Regions from separate parts of the Vibrio spartinae genome, predicted to be linked through region 3. Evidence: predicted binding sites of a transcription regulator. Region 3 holds the regulator's gene; each other region holds the start of a gene.

Region 1 (2,275 bases), 760 kb from region 3:
AGTGACAGGCGGTTGATATGGGATACTCAGTTGCTGTCCAACACGATGATTTTTGTGTTGAAGATGAATATCAGGCATTGTCTCAGGGAGACGATGCTGGTGCGGTTGTTACGTTTGTCGGCAAAGTTCGGGATATGAATCTGGGTAATCAGGTGACAGGATTACATCTTGAACATTATCCCGGAATGACAGAAAAAGCGCTGAATACCATTTGTGAGCAAGCGTTACAACGCTGGCCTTTATTGGCAATTCGCGTGATTCACCGCATCGGTGATTTGGCGATTGGTGCGCAAATTGTGTTTGTCGGTGTCAGTAGTCACCATCGCGATGCGGCATTTGCCGCCAGTGCCTTTATTATGGATACACTGAAGACTCAGGCTCCTTTCTGGAAGAAAGAGACAACGCGTAGCGGAGAACGCTGGTTAGAGAGTCGAGATTCGGATCGAGTAGCTGCTGAAAAATGGCAGTAATTTCCAACAATTATTGTGATTTAACCTCAAGTTCAATTCATTTTGTCTTTCTCTGTCTATTTTTTGTTTCTCTGTTAACAATGATGAATGAAATTGAGTGATTCTATTTAGCAATTAGCTGAAATTAGTCAACACTTACCTTAAAGGCCCAGATGATAGGCTCGAAGGAGAGAACGATGGAATCACTCAAAGTTAGACATTATATGACACAGCATTCGATTACCTTCAAAGCTGATATGTCATTATCTGCCGCATTGGAAAGAGTCATTGAGTTTAATGATTTTTTTAGTGGCCCGGTGATTGATGATCATGGCAGAGTGATTGGTTTTTTATCGGAGCAGGATCTACTTGATAAGTTGGTGAAAGTCAGTTATTTCTGTCAGGACTCCCATATGGTGGGTGACTGCATGACACAAGTGGTTGATACCGTCAGCCCTGATTTACCGGTTATTGAGTTAGCCGATCATATGCGTGATGGTCGCTCAACCTATCCTGTGGTTGAAGACGGGCGATTAGTGGGTGTGATTAATCGACGGGCTGTACTGAAAGCGATTAATAAAAACCTTCATAGTTGCTTTAAACGTCAGGTATAAATTCGGCTGCTCGGATAGTCGCATTCATTGTGTTCAATAAGCCTCGAAATGTTATTTCGCAGGCTTTTTTTGTATTCATTTAAGACTTATGTCACATATTGATGAAATATGATGTTATGTATATTCATCATGTGTGATCTAAGTTGGTTAATGGGAGCCGAATCTTGGTTAAAGTGCGATGAACATTTCATGATACTGAAGTTTGAGTATTTCAACCAAGACGATAATGAAGGAGACAATAATGTCAGATAAAGTTTTTCATCTCGGAGTCACGCAAGAAGATCTGAATGGTGCAACACTGGCGATATTGCCCGGTGACCCTGAACGCGTTAAGAAAATTGCTGACCAGATGGATTCCCCAGAATTTTTGGCGAGTCATCGTGAATTTACCCTGTATCGCGCAAAAGTTGAGGGTAAACCTGTCATTGTTTGTTCAACCGGTATCGGTGGGCCATCCACTTCAATTGCGGTAGAAGAGTTGGCACAGTTAGGCGTTCGCAGCTTCTTACGTGTTGGTACAACAGGGGCAATTCAGCCCAATATTCAGATCGGGGATATCATTGTGACAACCGGTGCTGTCCGGTTAGATGGTGCAAGTCTGCATTTTGCACCGATGGAATTTCCGGCTGTTTCAGATTTTGCCGCGATGAGCGCACTCAAACAGGCTGCTGATGACCAAGGAATCCCGGTCCATACGGGAATTACGGCTTCGAGTGACACATTCTATCCGGGTCAGGAGCGTTACGACACGTATTCTGGTCGGGTGACGCGTCGTTTTCAGGGCTCTGTTGATGAGTGGCAAGCGATGGGTGTGATGAACTTTGAGATGGAATCCGCAACGCTGTTTACGATGTGCGCCAGTTCTGGTTTGCAAGCCGGATGTGTGGGAGGGGTGATTATCAACCGAACACTCAAAGAAATCCCGGATCATGCTGTTGTCAAAGAAGTGGAAGCAAAATCAATCCGTGTTGTTGTGAAAGCTGCAGCGCTCTTGCTCGCTTGATCCTCACCTAAACTAAATTTTTCGGGGCGTCATGTGTGATAACACGTGACGCCTTTTATTGGTCTAGGCCGTGAGTAACTTTGGGAGCGGAAGGTACAGTGTCTCAATGAGCTCTCCCAACATATGATCATAAACGTGAGCAATACTCAGCGAAATATCAGCGGTCATCTGATACATGGCTTCGGGACTAATATTGTAGTCAGAGTGCT
Region 2 (2,275 bases), 1.4 Mb from region 3:
GGGACACTTGCTCAATCCACTGTGGCCGGAATTTTTTGGTGTAAACACGTTTATTGACATCCGATTCAGCAATACACGCATCAATATCAGACTGATACTGTCGCCATTGCGCCTTCATCTCAACGATACGTTGCAAGTTATCTTGATGGAGTTGTTCAAGGCTGGCCTCCATCGCGCTGACGGACAGGGATAGTGCATGACCACTGAGATAAGGGCCGATTTGTGCCAGTAAACCGTTTGGTGTCGGCCATAAGTTACGGACTTCAGCTGCCAGCGCAACCGACAGCGGATAAAACTGTCGTCGCCAATAATCCGCCACTACCTGCGCTTTGAGACGGCTTTCATCCGTAATAAAATCGTGATGAAAGCTGCTCCCCGACTCAAACGCATTCTGAACGAGCATCCGCTGACAGAATCCGTGAATCGTATAAACCGCCATCGTATCCATCTCTCGCTCTGCCTGAAGCAAAACACTGGCAGCCTCAGCATGGTCAGGAATGTCATCGAGAAATGATTGCAGCAGCGGATCATCACTATGATGTCGGGCAAATGCCAGCCGGGCTTCATGAATCCGGGCACGAATCCGTCCTTTCAACTCTGCGGTAGCCGCCTCAGTAAATGTCACCACTAAAATCTGATCCACCCGCAGCGGTGTCGCATGGCGCACCTGTGCATCGCCATGTCCTAACAACAGACGCAAGTAGAGACCGGCAATCGTAAATGTTTTTCCAGTGCCAGCGGACGCTTCAATCAAGCGCATCCCATGCAGCGGAAATCGCATCGGTTCTAGCGGGATCATCGCATCAGATGCTGTGTGACTCATACCCGTATTTTCTCCAAGTTAACTGTTGATTCAGCATGATGGAGTGTGATCTAAGCAATATAATTGACATAAATCGATTCACGCTGGTTATGCCTGACAAGAGAGTGCGATCTGACTCACGGATAACTAACCCTTTCATCATTAGTATCTCGTTCCAAGTTGAAGACATACTCAGTTGAGTGAAATGTCCAACTCACCGAATTATGGTCCCTCTGACCTGTGGTCGTACAGCAAACACCCTACACAAAATAACGATTTTCTGGCGGCCACCCACTTTCTTCTGTCTTCTGTTTACCATCCGAGAAACTCTTTTTACTATCCGAGCCACTCGCATACATGCGTGATGTCCTGAGCATCATCATTCATCAGTATCTGCTTTTACCCAAAGCATCGGGGGCTGTAAAACCTGTGCGGCATAAGCACGCACCATCTGACTTAAAGTGTCTGACCACTGTGGCCAGATGCGGGCAATATAAGCATTTTGCCCTTCACCGCCAACCGCACTAAAGTCATTACCGATAAAGGCATCTTGCATTTTCTTTGCTGCTTTTTCTTCATCTTCATGCCATTCCCGCTGACGATTGAAATTTGCTTCAATCCCAGCCAACGCAACTTGCGGAAAATAAGCTAAAGGATGATTCATTCCCTCGACGTAGAGCCGGACGAACTCATCCAAATAAGCTTGGGCTTGTTGGGCATCGATCTCTGGATAATAGAGGTGCTGAACCCCATTCTTACGCTCATAACCGATAAGATGTGTCGGACATGATTCACCCATAACGGCCACAGCAAGATGATCCAGCCATGCTGACAAATAATCCTGCGCACGTATGCGACCGACCCGATAGCGCACCAGACCGGATTGAAAATAGTGAGTCACCCAGCCAAGTAATTGGATTGGCCGCTCATCCCCCAACGCTGTGGTATAGAGATTTAGTTCACAGTCGGGCTGCGGTTGCTGACATAGTCCGTCGATGACCTCTGTCAGTGCGAGCGCTTGTTCATAATGCTCGCGAAATTCAAGTTCACCGAAAGCCCCGACAGGGAGTTGTCCTTGTGCCCGCTTTGATTGAATAAAATAATCAACCTGCTGCGCTTCTGACCGTTGCGTTTCTGACCGTTGTACAGTCATGTCTGCATGACTTTCCTGCCCCGCGGCACTGCGACGCGCATCAAGCAAGACGGCCACTAATTCATCTAACAGTTGATAGCGTGCCAGACCATTGAGTGAAAACGGCTCTTCATCTTGCAATGACACCAACTCATTTTCAAACCAGACACGCAAACGACGATTGAAAAAATACTGAGCCGGCAAACGCCAAAAGCGTTGTAATTCGACAAAGTCCAGTTCTAATGGAAATGCCACATCCGCAAAAAAATCAGGTAATTGTGCCGCCTCAGCCATTGGCTCGGGTAACGCTGTTCCCGTTGCTGCCGGGAGCCACTCTCTGG
Region 3 (2,275 bases):
GGTCAAAGTGGCGCAGCATCAGAGTCGGCAGAAAGTGATACTCAGTAATACTTCATTTGAATTTTTTCGGGCGACGATTACTGAGGTCGATTTTCACCCGGAATCTGAGACTGTGATGATCACGCCTGAAGTTGCTCAGGCTTTGTTGATTCAGTCTGGTGATCGGGTTCGTTTTCTGATGATTCGTTAATCTCCTGAATCTGAAAACAGGAACGCGATGGCAGCCCAAGATCATTGATAAACAAGGAGGCGCTATGACGCCGGACTCATTGTTTGCCGCATTATGGCAAGATTATACAACCAGACTCTGTCCATCAGCGCAGCGGATTCATCAATTACTTCAGGAAGGTGAGCCGTTAAGCAATGATCATATTGCGCTGCGGACGTTTAATTTGCCACAAGTGTGCCTTGAGGTGATGGCTGAGCCATTTATTCGACTGGGATATGTATCGAAAGGGCATTATCAGTTTGAGCGAAAAATGTTAGCCGCGCAGCACTTTGAGCATCCGAATCCCAAGTTACCCAAAGTTTTCATCAGTGAATTGGAAGTTGAGCGCTGTTCTGAATCTTTGCAAAAGATTGTGAGAAGCCTGGTCTCCCATGTCCGGCCTGAGATGGTAGCTGATGCTAATTTCCTTTATGGCGGACGTTTGTGGCCCGTGTCACTCGAGCAATATTATTTGTTGGCCGAAGAAAGTGAGTATGCCGCTTGGGTTGCCGCACATGGTTATGGTGCGAACCATTTTACCGTGAGTGTGAATCAGTTGGCCCGCTTTAATCAGGTCGCGGACGTTAATGCTTATCTGCACCAGCATGATTTTGTGATCAATTCATCAGGTGGTGAAGTAAAAGGTTCACCTGCGCTATTTCTGGAACAGTCCTCAACCATGGCTGATCGGGTTGCAGTTGAATTTGATGAAGCGGAGTTGTTGGTTCCCGGTGGTTTTTATGAGTTTGCCAAACGTTATCCGATGAGCAATGGCATATTGTATCCCGGATTTGTCGAAGCTTCCGCGGACAAAATTTTTGAAAGTACTCATGCTCAAAGTACTCATACTCAAAGTACACATGGTCAGTGATGTATTATGTTTAATCGTAGCAAATAAAAGAGCCATCGCGAGGATGGCTCTTTTGTTGGTTCAAGCAGAAAAAATTATCTTGTACCGTAAACAACGATTGTTTTTCCGTGGGCTGAAATAAGGTTCTGCTCTTCAAGCATTTTCAAAATGCGACCAACGGTTTCACGAGAACAGCCGACAATCTGGCCGATCTCCTGACGAGTAATCTTGATTTGCATTCCGTCTGGATGCGTCATTGCATCGGGTTGTTTTGCCAGATTTAACAGCGTCTGGGCAATACGACCAGTCACATCCAGAAAAGCCAGATCACCGACTTTTTGGCTGGTGACTTGAAGGCGGCTTGCCATCTGTCCTGCCAAACGCATTAAAATGTCTGGGTTAACCTGAATTAACTGACGGAATTTTTTGAAGGAAATTTCTGCAACTTCGCAGGGAGATTTCGCTCTGACCCAAGCAGTCCGCTCTTGACCTTCTTCGAATAAACCAAGTTCACCGATGAAGTCACCCTGATTGAGATAGGAAAGGATCATCTCTTTTCCTTCTTCATCCTTGATCAGAACTGCAACAGATCCCTTCACGATGTAATAAAGCGTTTCCGCTTTTTCGCCTGCATGAATCAGCGTACTCTTTGAAGGGTATTTATGTATGTGACAATGTGAAAGAAACCACTCTAATGTTGGATCGGTTTGAGGTTTACCTAGAACCATAATATCTCTCTTCCTCTGCAGGGTATGCTTGCTGCTTTCCATGTTTTCGCGAAGCTTTTGAACTGAACACGTTTAAACTGAATATGTCCCCGAACTAAACACTTAGCATAAAAGCACTTGAGAAAGCCTGCAAGTTGTCTTCTGTTTCGGTATCAAATAGTATCCTTTTTCTTACACAATTTCTTGACTTTAATCGTGTCAGGACCGTGATTTAGTACGCAAAAACGTGCGCATGGTCACGGTATAGGAACTAAAAGAGCCCGATTCGTACCATTGAATCGTGATTAGCCAATTTTTCCTGTTTCAATCAATTGCTGGAGAATCGGACGAACTATCAACTCCATGGCAAAACTCATTTTCCCACCGGGGACGACAATCGTGTTATGGCATGACATAAATGAGCCATCAATCATTGCCAACAGGTAAGGGAAATCGACTTTTTTTATGCCGAGTAAGCGGATGACCACAAAACTCTCATCCAGACTTGGA

Evidence for each region. Region 3 encodes CRP, which controls carbon source genes, mostly activating them, when cyclic AMP is high. Its sites were predicted from a motif close to TGTGANNNNNNTCACA; they were not measured.
Region 1: a site for CRP is predicted at 1,144-1,159, ahead of udp (uridine phosphorylase). Genes of this name have one in related genera too.
Region 2: a site for CRP is predicted at 929-944, ahead of recB (exodeoxyribonuclease V subunit beta). Genes of this name have one in related genera too.

The regions. Positions count from the first base shown of each region.
Region 1 covers NZ_AP024907.1:1,148,949-1,151,223, forward strand. Annotated here, with positions in the region: gene moaD (molybdopterin synthase sulfur carrier subunit) at 1-16, shown strand, start outside; gene moaE (molybdopterin synthase catalytic subunit MoaE) at 18-470, shown strand; gene OCU60_RS05365 (CBS domain-containing protein) at 647-1,063, shown strand; gene udp (uridine phosphorylase) at 1,305-2,066, shown strand; gene OCU60_RS05375 (hypothetical protein) at 2,130-2,275, opposite strand, start outside.
Region 2 covers NZ_AP024907.1:3,027,734-3,030,008, forward strand. Annotated here, with positions in the region: gene recB (exodeoxyribonuclease V subunit beta) at 1-823, opposite strand, end outside; gene recC (exodeoxyribonuclease V subunit gamma) at 1,182-2,275, opposite strand, start outside.
Region 3 covers NZ_AP024907.1:393,409-395,683, forward strand. Annotated here, with positions in the region: gene astA (arginine N-succinyltransferase) at 1-190, shown strand, start outside; gene OCU60_RS01675 (DUF1338 domain-containing protein) at 255-1,079, shown strand; gene crp (cAMP-activated global transcriptional regulator CRP) at 1,154-1,786, opposite strand; gene OCU60_RS01685 (phosphoribulokinase) at 2,071-2,275, opposite strand, start outside.